3 regions of the Marinomonas maritima genome follow, and region 2 is predicted to be linked to each of the others. Evidence: predicted binding sites of a transcription regulator. Region 2 holds the regulator's gene; each other region holds the start of a gene.
The links. Region 2 encodes LexA, which represses DNA repair genes until DNA is damaged. Its sites were predicted from a motif close to TACTGTNTANNTANACAGTA; they were not measured.
Positions count from the first base shown of each region.

Region 1: a site for LexA is predicted at 2,579-2,598, ahead of recN (DNA repair protein RecN). Genes of this name have one in related genera too.
Region 3: a site for LexA is predicted at 2,357-2,376, ahead of dinB (DNA polymerase IV). Genes of this name have one in related genera too.

Region 1 covers NZ_JAMZEG020000003.1:581,182-585,476, reverse strand. The annotation lists gene M3I01_RS15030 (RnfH family protein) at 1-14, shown strand, start outside; gene M3I01_RS15025 (outer membrane protein assembly factor BamE) at 11-328, opposite strand; gene fur (ferric iron uptake transcriptional regulator) at 398-808, shown strand; gene recN (DNA repair protein RecN) at 881-2,551, opposite strand; gene grpE (nucleotide exchange factor GrpE) at 2,737-3,315, shown strand; gene dnaK (molecular chaperone DnaK) at 3,418-4,295, shown strand, end outside.
Region 2 covers NZ_JAMZEG020000002.1:911,878-916,172, forward strand. The annotation lists gene dinG (ATP-dependent DNA helicase DinG) at 1-997, opposite strand, end outside; gene lexA (transcriptional repressor LexA) at 1,067-1,687, shown strand; gene M3I01_RS10360 (hypothetical protein) at 1,747-2,013, opposite strand; gene M3I01_RS10365 (DUF6586 family protein) at 2,016-2,483, opposite strand; gene topA (type I DNA topoisomerase) at 2,480-4,295, opposite strand, start outside.
Region 3 covers NZ_JAMZEG020000003.1:505,997-510,291, reverse strand. The annotation lists gene M3I01_RS14640 (cell division protein ZapB) at 1-99, opposite strand, end outside; gene M3I01_RS14635 (flagellar assembly protein FlgT) at 161-1,354, opposite strand; gene M3I01_RS14630 (LPP20 family lipoprotein) at 1,357-1,998, opposite strand; gene dinB (DNA polymerase IV) at 2,403-3,464, shown strand; gene M3I01_RS14620 (hypothetical protein) at 3,538-4,295, shown strand, end outside.

The DNA of each region.
Region 1 (4,295 bases), on a different contig from region 2:
CAACAAAAAGTTAGTTGTTTTTGATTTGTGTTAGAACGCCATTGCTGAAAATTAATACTAGGTCGTTAGCATCACTTTTTTTGGTATCTGGCGCTGCATATCGAGAGGTGTATAAATAATGCCACTCGTCTGGTTTAAAGGTATCTTTTAACATTGGGTTCCCCAATAGATAAGTTACCTGAGATTCTGACATGCCAACTTGTAACTGTGACAACTGTTCCTTCGTTATAAGGTTTCCTTGTGTTACCGGAACCTTGTAAGGTGGTGGAAATAAACTGCATGCGCCAAGTGAAAGTGCTGCGCATAGTATAAAAACTGATTTTTTCATTTGTATTATCCTTACTCTGGTATGCTAATGATAAAGTAATTATCAATAAGATCGAATAGAGAATGACTCATGACTAGCGAAAATCAAGAGCTAAAGAAAGCGGGACTCAAGGTAACTTTGCCAAGAGTGAAAATTTTACAAATTCTTGAGACTGCAGGTGACCGCCATATGAGCGCGGATGATGTCTATCGTACCCTGCTCGATCAAGGTGAAGACGTAGGCCTAGCAACGGTCTATCGTGTTTTAACTCAATTCGAAACAGCTGATTTGGTTCAGCGCCATCACTTTGAAGCGGGCACAGCTGTTTTTGAGCTAGCGAAAGGTGATCATCACGATCACATGATTTGTTTAGAGACGGGTAAAGTAATTGAGTTCGTTGATCCTATTATTGAGCAACGCCAGCATGAAATTGCTGAAGCACATGGCTTCGATATTGAAGATCACAGCTTGATTATGTATGTACGTCCAAAGAAAAAATAAACGCTTTATTGCGTTATTAGTGAGTGTGAAGGGCTTAAACTGCAGAGTTTAAGCCCTTTTTTTAATTTCTTGTTACTGTAACTGAACATTCCCAAGCATTTCACGAGCGTGCGCTAGGGTTTGCTCTGTAAGTTCTAGCCCACCTAATAGGCGTGCAATTTCGTGAGTGCGTTCTTGGTCCTTTAATAATGCCACTTGTGATGATGTTGCTTCGTCCGCAACTAATTTACTGACGCGTAGGTGTTGATTACCTTGTGCAGCGACTTGAGCTAAATGAGTCACGCAGAAAACTTGTCCGCGTTTGCCAACAGAGCGAAGCATGCGACCAACTACTTCGGCGATACCGCCGCTGATACCAACGTCGACTTCGTCAAATACCAAGGTCGGAATAATTGATGTATGCGCGGTGACCACTTGGATACCTAAACTGATTCGTGACAACTCACCGCCCGATGCTACTTTACGTAGTGGTTGAGCTGGCTGTCCTGGGTTTGAGGCGATCATGTATTCTATGTCTTCAAACCCATTGGCCGTCACTTGATTAAGTGGTTGGCACTGAATAAAGAAGCGGGCATGAGGCATACCTAATCCATGAACTTGTTCTTCCACTTTTTGAGCGAGGTCGTCTTTTGCTGTTATTCGTTTTTCGGTCAATGTTGTGGCGAGTGCAGTTAGGGATTCGTAGGCTTGTTCTTCTTTTTCTTTCAGTGATTCTAGGCTTTCTTCACTGCCTTGCAGACTATTCAATTCTGTCTCGACACTTTCTCGCAGTATTAAAAGTGTTTCTGGGAGTGTTCTGTGTTTTCGAGCCGTTTCATAAATATCGGATAAGCGTTGCTCTACCTCGGTGAGGCGTTCTGGGTTTTGCTCCAGCGTATCTTGGTAGTGATGTAAGCTATCCGCGGCTTCTTGGGCTTGAATAAGCGCGGTATTCATCATATCGAGCGCGCTTTCGAGCTCTTTCGTGGTTGGGTTGATTTGATTGGCGCTATTAATGGCTTGATGTAATAAAGAGCAAACGTTGCCTTCGTCGCTGTCAATCAAAATGCCACTGGCTTGATAGGCTTTAAATTGCGAATCAGCAATGTTGGATAAAAAGGCTTGCTCGTTTTCCAGTGCTTCAATCTCACCTTTTTGCAGATCAAGCTGCTGGAATTCTTGAGCTTGATAGGCGAGGAGTTGAATTTTAGCATTCTGTTCAGATGATCGATTTTGTTGAGCGGACAGTTCTTCTTTTAGTTGTCGCCAAACAGCGTATTGCTGGTTTACTTTTTTACTTAAGTCGGTTAACTGGCCATAGGCATCAAGTTGTTGTCTTTGAGCATTCTTTTTTAATAAAGACTGATGTTCGTGCTGTCCGTGGATATCAACAAGTTGACTGCCCACTTCTTTTAAGTCGCTTAAGGTACAAGGACGGCCATTTATATACGCTTTCGAACGACCTTCCTTGCTGATAACGCGACGTAGTATGCAGTGTTGGTCATGTTCTAGGTCTCTTTCCTCAAGCCATTTATGAACGTGAGGGTATTGCTGTATATCGAAGCTGGCGCTTATGTCAGCTCTTTTTTCGCCATGCCTTACAACCGCAGCGTCAGTGCGATCACCTAAGCATAAAGACAAGGCGTCCACCATAATGGACTTACCGGCGCCCGTTTCACCTGAAATCACGGTCATGCCTTTTTTGAATTCCAGCTCTAGGGATTCAACAATGGCGAAGTTGGAGATAGCGATACTGGTCAGCATAGAGTGCTCCGAGAAAGAAAATATTTTATATGGTTATTTATACAGTAGTTGGCTGTTTTTTGACAAGACTAGTTCGCAAATTTAATTCCCATGAAATTAATGCGGTTTTAGTATTGAAAGGCAAAAAGCTGTCCCCATATAACCAGCACAGAGAAAGAATTGTTTCTGTTATTTGGAGTTAAAGAATGAGTGAGCAGCAAAAAAATCCTAATCTAGACGCGGAGCAAGTTTTGAAAAGCGAAACGCAAAACGAAGCAGTAGAAGAACTTTTGGAGCCTGAAGCAGAGCTTTTAGAGGAAGTTACTGAAAATGATGAGCTTACAAAAGCATTAGAAGAAGTCGCTCAGTATAAAGAAGCGGCACTTCGAGCTCATGCCGATGCGCAAAATGTGCGCCGTCGTGCGGAGCAAGATGTTGAAAAGGCACATAAATTTGGTGTCGAAAAATTTGCGAAATCAATTGTGAATGTTGCGGATAACCTTGAACGAGCGTTGACATCGGCTCCTGAAACGGGTGAATCAGACCCTGTTCGTGACGGTGTTGAGCTTACGTTAAAAGACTTGCTTGAAACCTTAGCGCGTTTTGAAGTGGTCGTGGTTGATCCACATGGCGAACCTTTCAACCCTGCATTACATCAAGCTATTACCATGGTGCCAAACCCTGAGTTAGAGCCAAACACGGTAATGGATGTTGTGCAAAAAGGTTATACGCTCAATGGCCGTCTATTGCGTCCGGCAATGGTTGTTGTTTCAAGCGCGGCTTAAATTGCCTGTCATTTTTTTGACACCAAGCGCTTGAAATATAAAAAAGCGGACCCAAATACAGAATCATCATTGTAATAAACGAATTTATTGGAGAGACAAACCATGGGTAGAATCATTGGTATTGATTTAGGTACAACGAACTCTTGTGTTGCCGTATTAGATGGCGAGAAAGCACGTGTAATTGAAAATGCTGAAGGCGATCGCACCACACCGTCTATTGTTGCTTATGCAGATGATGGTGAAGTGTTAGTCGGTCAATCTGCTAAGCGTCAAGCGGTAACAAACCCAACAAATACTGTGTTCGCAGTTAAGCGTTTGATCGGTCGTAAGTTTAAAGATGATGTTGTACAAAAAGACATCTCTATGGTGCCTTACAAAATCGTAGCTGCTGATAATGGCGATGCATGGGTAGAAGTGAAAGGCGAGAAGAAAGCGCCACCACAAATTTCCGCTGAAGTTCTTAAGAAAATGAAGAAAACAGCAGAAGACTTCCTAGGCGAAAAAGTAACAGAAGCGGTTATTACTGTCCCTGCTTACTTCAACGACTCTCAGCGCCAAGCAACAAAAGACGCTGGCAAAATCGCTGGTCTAGAAGTGAAACGTATAATCAACGAACCAACAGCAGCTGCTTTGGCTTATGGCCTAGATAAAAGCACTGGCGATTCTACTATCGCAGTTTATGACCTTGGTGGTGGTACGTTCGATATTTCTATCATCGAAATTGCTGACGTAGATGGCGAGAAGCAATTCGAAGTATTGTCTACAAACGGTGATACTTTCCTAGGTGGTGAAGATTTCGATATGCGTGTTATCGAATTCCTAGCAGCTGAATTCAAAAAATCGTCTGGTATCGATCTGCATAACGATCCACTTGCACTACAACGTTTGAAAGAAGCAGGTGAGAAAGCCAAAGTTGAATTGTCTTCTTCTTCTCAGACAGAAGTTAACTTGCCTTACATCACAGCTGATGCGTCTGGTCC
Region 2 (4,295 bases):
CTAGACCCTGCTGTGCGTATTGGATGAAATTCACAATACTTTGTATTTGCTGCGGAACTTTTAGCAACAACTGACCAGTAAGACTGACATCATCTGTCAACTCCTGCTTCAAGTTGACCAAGTTTTTCTCAAGCTGACGAAGCCAAGCAATACTTTGCTGCAAACGCACTTCATGCCGAAAATGACCTATCGCTTTATCTGGAAGATGATGACCCTCATCAAATACATAAATAGTCTCTTTTGGCGGTGTAAGTATTGCACCACCACCCAGAGACAAGTCGGCTAGCACCAAATCATGGTTCGCCACGATAACATCTGCCACTTCAATCTCAGCTCTCGCTTTAAAGAACGGACACGCAGAATAGTTAGCACAATTTCGATTTGTACACTGTTGGTGATCGGTGGTTAAGCGACGCCAATCTTGATCTCGAATAATGCCTGCCCAATTATCTTTATCGCCATCCCATTCACCTTTACCCAATGCGGTGTCCATTTCTTGGTAAAGAGCGGTATTCACATCATCCGAGTTAAGGTGTTGCTCAAAAAGACCAGCGAACATGTCTTCCATGGCCTGTTCTTCTGAGCTTAAAAAGCCTTCAAGGTTATTCAGACACAAATAGCGCCCTCGCCCTTTCGCCAGTGTGTATTTAAAACTCAACTCAGTATGTTCAAGTAGATCTGGCAACTCCTTATGAAGAATCTGCTCTTGTAGCGCCACCGTGGCAGTAGATATGATTAATTTAAGGCCTCGAGCTTTCGCAATAGGGATTGCAGCCAAGCAATAAGACAAAGTTTTACCTGTGCCTGTGCCCGCCTCAATGACAGCGACATGTTTTTCATCGAGTCGCTCGCCCTCACTACCTTGTTTTATATTACCCAAAGTTCGTGCGATGGCGCCGATCATTTCCCGCTGGCCAGCCCTTGGTTTATGGGACTTCGCCTCTAAAGAGGCTCGGTAAGCAAGTTGTATTTGTTTTTTTAGTTCATCTGAAAGCATTTATATCATTGAGATTAGTTAAGAATACTGTATATAATAACAGTTACTGTATAAACAACCAGATAACCTATGATTAAATTAACCAAAAGACAATCTGACGTACTAGAAACCATTCGCGAATTTATTAGTGAAACTGGTTTTCCGCCAACCAGAGCTGAAATAGCTCGTCGACTTGGGTTTAAATCCCCCAATGCTGCCGAAGAACATCTAAAAGCCTTGTGTAGAAAAGGGGCTATTGAAATGCTCTCGGGCGCTTCTCGTGGAATTCGTTTAGTCAATCAAGCATCGAACGATGAACCAGAAGACCTTGGCCTGCCCATTATAGGAAAGGTCGCTGCAGGTTATCCGATTCTTGCTCAGGAAAATATTGCCTCTCATGTCAACATACCAGCAAGCATGTTTTCTCCAAAAGCAGATTATTTTCTTTCCGTCTCTGGAACAAGTATGAAAAATATTGGCATTATGGAAGGCGATCTTTTAGCCGTTCATAAAACCACCACTGTTCAAAATGGTCAAATCGTCGTTGCTCGAATAGGTGACGAAGTGACGGTAAAGCGATTTGAACAAAATGGCAGCATTGTTCGACTCATTCCAGAAAATGAAGACTTTAATGACATTATTGTTGACCTAGAAAGCGAAGAATTTGTTATTGAAGGTCTATCCGTCGGCGTTATACGCCAAGGAATTTAGCGTTCAACAAAAAGGCGAAGCCATCGCTTCGCCTTTTACCCTAACTATATATCTAAGACTCAATGCAGTATCTTCGGGCGCAACTCTTCGCCTTCAAGATATCCGGACTCTTCATCAAAATAAGTTTCGTCTGAATAAACAAAATCAATACCCGCATGAAACATGCATTTTGCCAATTCAAAATAACGATCCTTTAAAGACGATCGTGTGTCATCCGATATCTGCAAGGTTGCCAGTGGCATTGTTTCCTCTCCGTCTTCACTGGCTGGTCTGAGCACAATATCGCCGTTATCCAGCTCAACAATTTCTAGGTAGGACTCTTTCATATTCAATACTCTGATGACTCTTCTCTAAAACGTAACACCAACTCAACTAAACTAGCCAAGTAAAAGCCAACTGAAGCGCCCGCGTCACTTCCACGTCCGATGACATTATCATCTTCAACAATAGATCTGGCAGCACAACACTCTAGCTGAACCAAGTAAGCCTGATGCAACTGAGAACACCAGGAGTCTGAGCGAGATAACAAACCACTCAGTTCACTTAACACTGGCACCATCATCTGCTTCGCTTCCGCTTCAGCTAATAATTTAGCAACATCCAACGACCCAGATAATGAATAGGCAGAGGATACTTCTTTCAATAAACCATTCAGCGCACTTCTTAACTGAAAAATAGCCGAGCTTTCCAACCCTACCCCCAACCACTTTTCTTCGCTGCTTTGGCTTTCTTTAATAAAGCGCCTAGCCGTATCTATTTTTTGGTTCGTTAGGCTAGCAAAACTTACACTACTCATTTCTTCTTCTTACCTTCCTCGATGACCCATTTAGAACCAACAAAGTAAGCTTTCCAGCCTGTTGGCTTGCCGTCCTCTTCTGTCATCACATATTGTTCTTTAGTTTTACGGCTATAGCGAATAACAGTTGGGAGGCCATCACCATCCGCCACAGGGGCTTTGGCAAAGAAATGGTATTTAGGATCTATTTGATCCATGTAAGGAAGCAATTCTTTTACAAGGGGCGCACGCGTTTCTCTTTTACGAGGGAACTGACTCGCCGCCAAAAATAAACCTGTCGCACCATCACGTAAAATATAATGATCTTCAACTTTTTGACAAGCAAGATCTGGCATTGGAACAGGGTCCATTTTTGGTGGCGCAGCCTCACCACTCTTTAATAATTTACGTGTATTTTTACACTCTTCATTGGTACAACCGAAATATTTACCAAAGCGTCCTGTTTTTAACTGCATGTCCGAAGAGCATTTATCACATTCTAGCAAAGGCCCATCGTAGCCTTTTATCTTGAATGTGCCTTGCTCTACTTCATAACCTGAGCAAGATGGGTTATTACCGCAGACATGAAGTTTGCGGTGCTCATCCATCAAGTAGCTGTCCATCGCTGAGCCACAAATAATACAGCGATGCTTATTAATTAGAGCTTTAGATTCGCCCTCTTCGTCATCAACTGCAACAACATCATCCCCACGAATAAGGTTAATTGTTGCCTTACAGCGCTCTTTTGGCGGTAATGCGTAACCAGAGCATGACATAAATACACCAGTACTCGCTGTTCGAATTTGCATTGGTCGAGAACATGTCGGACATTCAATGTCCGTTGGTGTCGGCTCATTTAGCATCATGCCGCCATCTGGCGCTTCGGCTTTTGCCAAAACACCACTAAAATCTTTATAGAACGCATTTAGCGTTTTAATCCAATCTTTATGACCTTCAGCGATATCATCTAGCTGCTCTTCCATTTGGGCCGTGAAGCTAAAATTCATTAGCGAGCCAAAGCTATCAACCAAACGTTCAGTGACAATATCACCCATTTTTTCCGCATAAAACCGACGATTTTCAACACGAACATAGCCACGATCTTGAATCGTAGAAATGATAGATGCGTAGGTAGACGGACGACCAATTCCACGCTTCTCTAACTCTTTTACCAAACTTGCTTCACTGAAACGTGCCACGGGCTTAGTAAAATGCTGCTCAGCTAACAATTCGTTGAGGGATAAATATTCTCCCTTAGCAACATCAGGCAAAATATTGTCTTCGCCTTTTTTAACCACGGTTTGCATAGCGCGAGTATAACCATCAAAACGCAAAATACGTCCTTTGGCTTTGAACTCGTATTCGCCACTGCTTACTGTAATAGTGGTTGATGTGTATTGCGCTGGCGTCATTTGACATGCCATGAATTGGCTTCGGATTAAATCGTATAAACGATGCGAATCTTTTTCCATGCCAAGCAGATCATCAACACGCACGGTAACGTCAGAAGGTCGAATCGCCTCGTGAGCCTCTTGAGCGCCTTCTTTACTACTGTAACGAATAGGCTCTTCGGGCAAATACTTATCGCCGTAAGTGGATGAAATATAACCTCGCAAGGCCTCAACAGCATCAACACTCAGGTTTGTCGAATCGGTACGCATGTAAGTAATATAGCCGCCTTCATACAAGCGTTGCGCTAGCATCATGGTCTTCTTAACACCATAACCCAAACGCGTACTCGCCGCTTGCTGAAGCGTAGAAGTAATAAATGGCGCAGACGGTTTACTACTGGTCGGCTTATCTTCACGACTGCTAACTAAGTATTTTGCGCCA
Region 3 (4,295 bases), on a different contig from region 2:
TTGCATTTCTAATTCAGCAATGCGCTTGCGTAGTGAACCAATCTCTTCTACAGCTTCATTGATGCGTTGTTCTAAGTGGTGTAGTAGTTCGTTATTCATTGTATCTGTCCTAAAAATCAAAAAAATCGCCCTTGGTTGTGTGGGCGTAGTTATATAAAAATTACCAGGCTATTACGACATCTTGTTGTTGAACGTTTAAAATGTGAGAGTCAACAACAAGTTCTCCAACTGAGAAGTTGGGTTGTACTTGTTTTATTGTAACACTGATATTTGCATTATTCAGCTGAGTTTGAGCGGATTGAAGTTGATTAAACACTTCATAACGACGATAAACGTTGAACTTATCACCTTGTTTGACTCCTGCTAATGACCCTGCTGATATATGTATTCTGTTGCCTTCGGTTCGAAAAATATTAGCGATAAAAGGCTGACATCGAAGCTGTTCACTTGTATCTAAAGCGCTTTCTTTTAATGCTTGTTGTACTACTTTTCCATAATGCACTGTCCAGAATTTTGCGCTTCCAAAACCAATTCTTGCGTGATCGGATATGTCCCAGTTCCCTATCTCGCTGTATCTGTGCTCGAACAATAGCGCGCCACTGAAGCCATCATATATATATATATCGACCACAAAGTTCCTTTCTTTATCAATTCCTTCGTCTAAAGCGTCTTTTTCGTCTTTATCATTAGGACGTCTTAAATAGACTTCACCAATATCTCTAATAACGCCGCTAACAATATATTGAACGCCAAGTTGTTCGCTGATTCGTGTGACGTTCGTTAAGGAGCCATCATAGTTGGTGGAAGAAGGCGCATTTAATAGGTCGGGATAGATAGCAATGTTTGTGGCTGTCAGCGCTCGTAGATAGCCCTGTTTATTTATTTCATCCGCTAGGCCTTTGGGGAGCTCTCTGGATATATTGCTCAGCTCCCCCAGCCTTGCTTGCTGAGGTGTTTGTAGCTCAAATCCAGTAATGCCAACGGTTTTTTTATAATAACTTGTTGGGCCAGTGCTGCACTGAGAGTCTGGTGTGACATCTACACGAGCAACGACCCTAAGGAAATCGCCGTTTTGTTCTTCAGAAATGATACGAGCCTTTTGGACGTGTCCAGAGCTTCGTATTTCTAGGCTAGATTCAAGCTCGCCATTATAAAGTTCATCTTTAACATTGACTCTAGAGCCTGACTCAAGCACAGCTTGTTTTATCGCTTGTTGAGTCGCTCTATAGCGCGCATCGGAAACGTCGTTGTTATAAATAACCGCTTCACCGACCGCATCAACCGTTTTTGAAAAAACGGTGAGAGGCAAAGATAAGGCAATAGAGACGATTAATAAATATTTCAAGGACGACATCATTATTCAATACTATAGAAGTTAGTCGTCGGTGTAGAGTTCTGAACGTTTATTGCGCGGTAACCGGGTTGAATTTTACAGTTCGGATCTGTTTGTACGCTGCTAGAACTCAAACATTGACGAAAATTTTCTTGCAGTGCCATTTCTACGACGGTTTCGAATGTACCGTCTTCATGCTCACGTTGTGACACCACTTTGGCTCCAACCAAGTACGCATCTACATAGGTTCTTAGTTCGTCGTTTTGCATCACCATGTTGCTCAATGAGCTGGAACCGTCGATTTTCAAACCATAAACTCGTTCAGATAAGTTTCGGTAAGCATCTAGCATTGAACTACGCAGGGTCATGATACGAGCTTGAGATTTGGATAAGCGCTTGTTTGTCATTGTGGCAGCGTAGCCAGTGGCAGTGACAATAATAGGCTCTTGTTTAATAACGGCAATGGTGTTGTTTGCATTTAGTGCGCCGTTTTGGGCGTAACCGTAAGGTGCACTATTACTATTTCCAACAGTATTACCGTTACACGGTGAGACAGTAGTACAAGGGCTGCCTGTTCCAGCGGTCCCTGGTTGGTTAAGATTTTGACAACCGGCGAGCGTTATTGCACCTATGGCTATTAAAAAAATTCGAAGTGTTAGTGTCATGGTGGTGCCCTTTATATGGATGTCTTTGCCTTGATATCCTGCGTTGAAAAGTAGTATGTGTTGCATAGTGCTGTTTCAATTGAGCGAGTTAATGCTGCAGGAATTAACTGAATAATGTGTTCGAAAATCCCTTTGTTTTTCAACATGGCTAATCTAATGAACAAAATGTAAACCATTTTACGCTCTAGCGTCCATGTTTGGGCATCGAAAAAAACGCTTTTTCTTTGTTTTTGATAGTAAAACGGTTCTTTAGGTGCATTTTTTCAAATTATTTAGAACATTTTATAGTGAGAGTGTTTTTTCTAGAGAAAAAAATTGCATTTTTTGTGGTGTGGAGTGGAAGTGATTAATTGGTGTATACTGTTTTTTTATACAGTTTTTTTATACAGTTTTTTTTGAAGGCTATGTCGCAAAATCGCAAAATTATTCATGTTGATGCGGATTGTTTTTACGCTGCTATAGAAATGCGCGATGACCCAAGCTTGCGAGATATTCCTATCGCCATTGGAGGGCCGGAAAATACTCGCAGTGTTCTTTCTACAGCGAATTATGCTGCTCGAGTTTATGGCGTTCGCTCCGCTATGCCGACATCGGTTGCCAAACGCCTATGCCCTGCATTGAGAGTGTTACCCGGTAATATGCATAAGTACCGAACGGCCTCTACGCAAATGCACGCTATTTTCCGAGAATTTACCGATATTATTGAGCCTTTATCCTTGGATGAAGCGTATCTTGATGTGACAGATTCGCCACACTTTCAAGGCAGCGCCACACGGATTGCTGAGGAAATACGCTCAAGAATATGGTTGGAAGTTGGTATTACGGTTTCTGCGGGTGTGGCGGCTAATAAGTTCATTGCGAAGGTGGCAAGTGATTGGGATAAGCCGGACGGTTTGACAGTAGTAACGCCTGAGAAGCAATTTGAATTTGTCTCCACGGTACCTGTTAAGTCAATTTCTGGTATTGGTCGTGTAGCACAGGAAAAGTTGGCGGCATTGGGTGTATTCAACTGCGCTGACTTACAAACATTAGACTTTGCTGTGTTACAAAAAAACTTCGGCAGCATGGCTTTTCGTTTGTCTCAGTTTGCACTTGGTATTGATGATCGTCCTGTTTCCGTATCGCGAGAAAGAAAAAGCATTTCAGTCGAGCATACTTTTTCAAAAGACTTACCGGACCTCAAAGAATGCCAAACAGTGTTGCCTATTTTGCTAAGCGATTTAAAAAAACGTATGACAGGGCGAAACTTTGAATCACAACTTAGTAAGTATTATCTCAAGATGAAATTTGATGACTTTAAGCAAACAACGATAGAGCAGCCCATAAAAAATAAATTATCTGATGACGTGTTTTTGACGTTATTGCAACAAGCATACGAGCGTTACCGACGTCCGGTACGTCTTATTGGTGTTGGGTATCGATTGTCACCACCAAAGCCGCTTCAGTTAACCTTACCTTTCTTTTAGTTGTGTAAAATTTGATCAATCCTCTCAAGGCTTACTATACTCAGCAGAGTAAAACGTGAAGGAGGTGTTCATTATGTTAAAACGGCAGGAAAAATTTAGCAGTACGAATCTAAGTATGCCCGATCCTTTGTCCCATCGATTACGCTTTGAAGTGGAACAAACCCTGAGTTGTTTGTATGCGGATGCGTCATTGATTGATCAGATGGATCCTTTGTACCTGCCTTTTGCCACTTGGTTGAGCCAAAAAGCGGAGAGTGGAAGAGGGCCCTTAATTGTTGGAGTTGGCGGTGCGCAAGGGTGCGGCAAGACAACTTTTTGTAGTGTTATTAGTCGTATATTGAATAAAGGTTTTGATCTGAATTGTATTGTGTTGAGTTTAGACGATTTATACAGCACGCATCATGATCGGCTTAAATTTGCTAACGAAACGACCTCTATGTTTTCTGTACGAGGTGTGCCTGGAACGCATGATGTTGCTTTTGCGTTGACGCTTTTTGAAAGGCTGAAAAATCTGAAGGATGGGGAGGTAATGAAGTTTCCCTGTTTTGATAAATCGGTTGATGATCGAAAAGCGGTGCATTTATGGCAAGAAGTTCAAGGCCCCGTTGATGTGGTTTTATTCGAAGGGTGGTGTGTTGGTGCACCGCCTATCAATGACACTCTGTATCGTCCGATAAATCAACTTGAGGAGGAAATGGATGCCGATGGATTGTGGCGAAACACTGTTAACCAGTTGTTGAAAGACGATTATAAGGCGCTGTTTGCAAAAATTGATCTTATGACATGGATGCAAGCGCCTAGTTATGATGTTGTCTATCATTGGCGTAATAA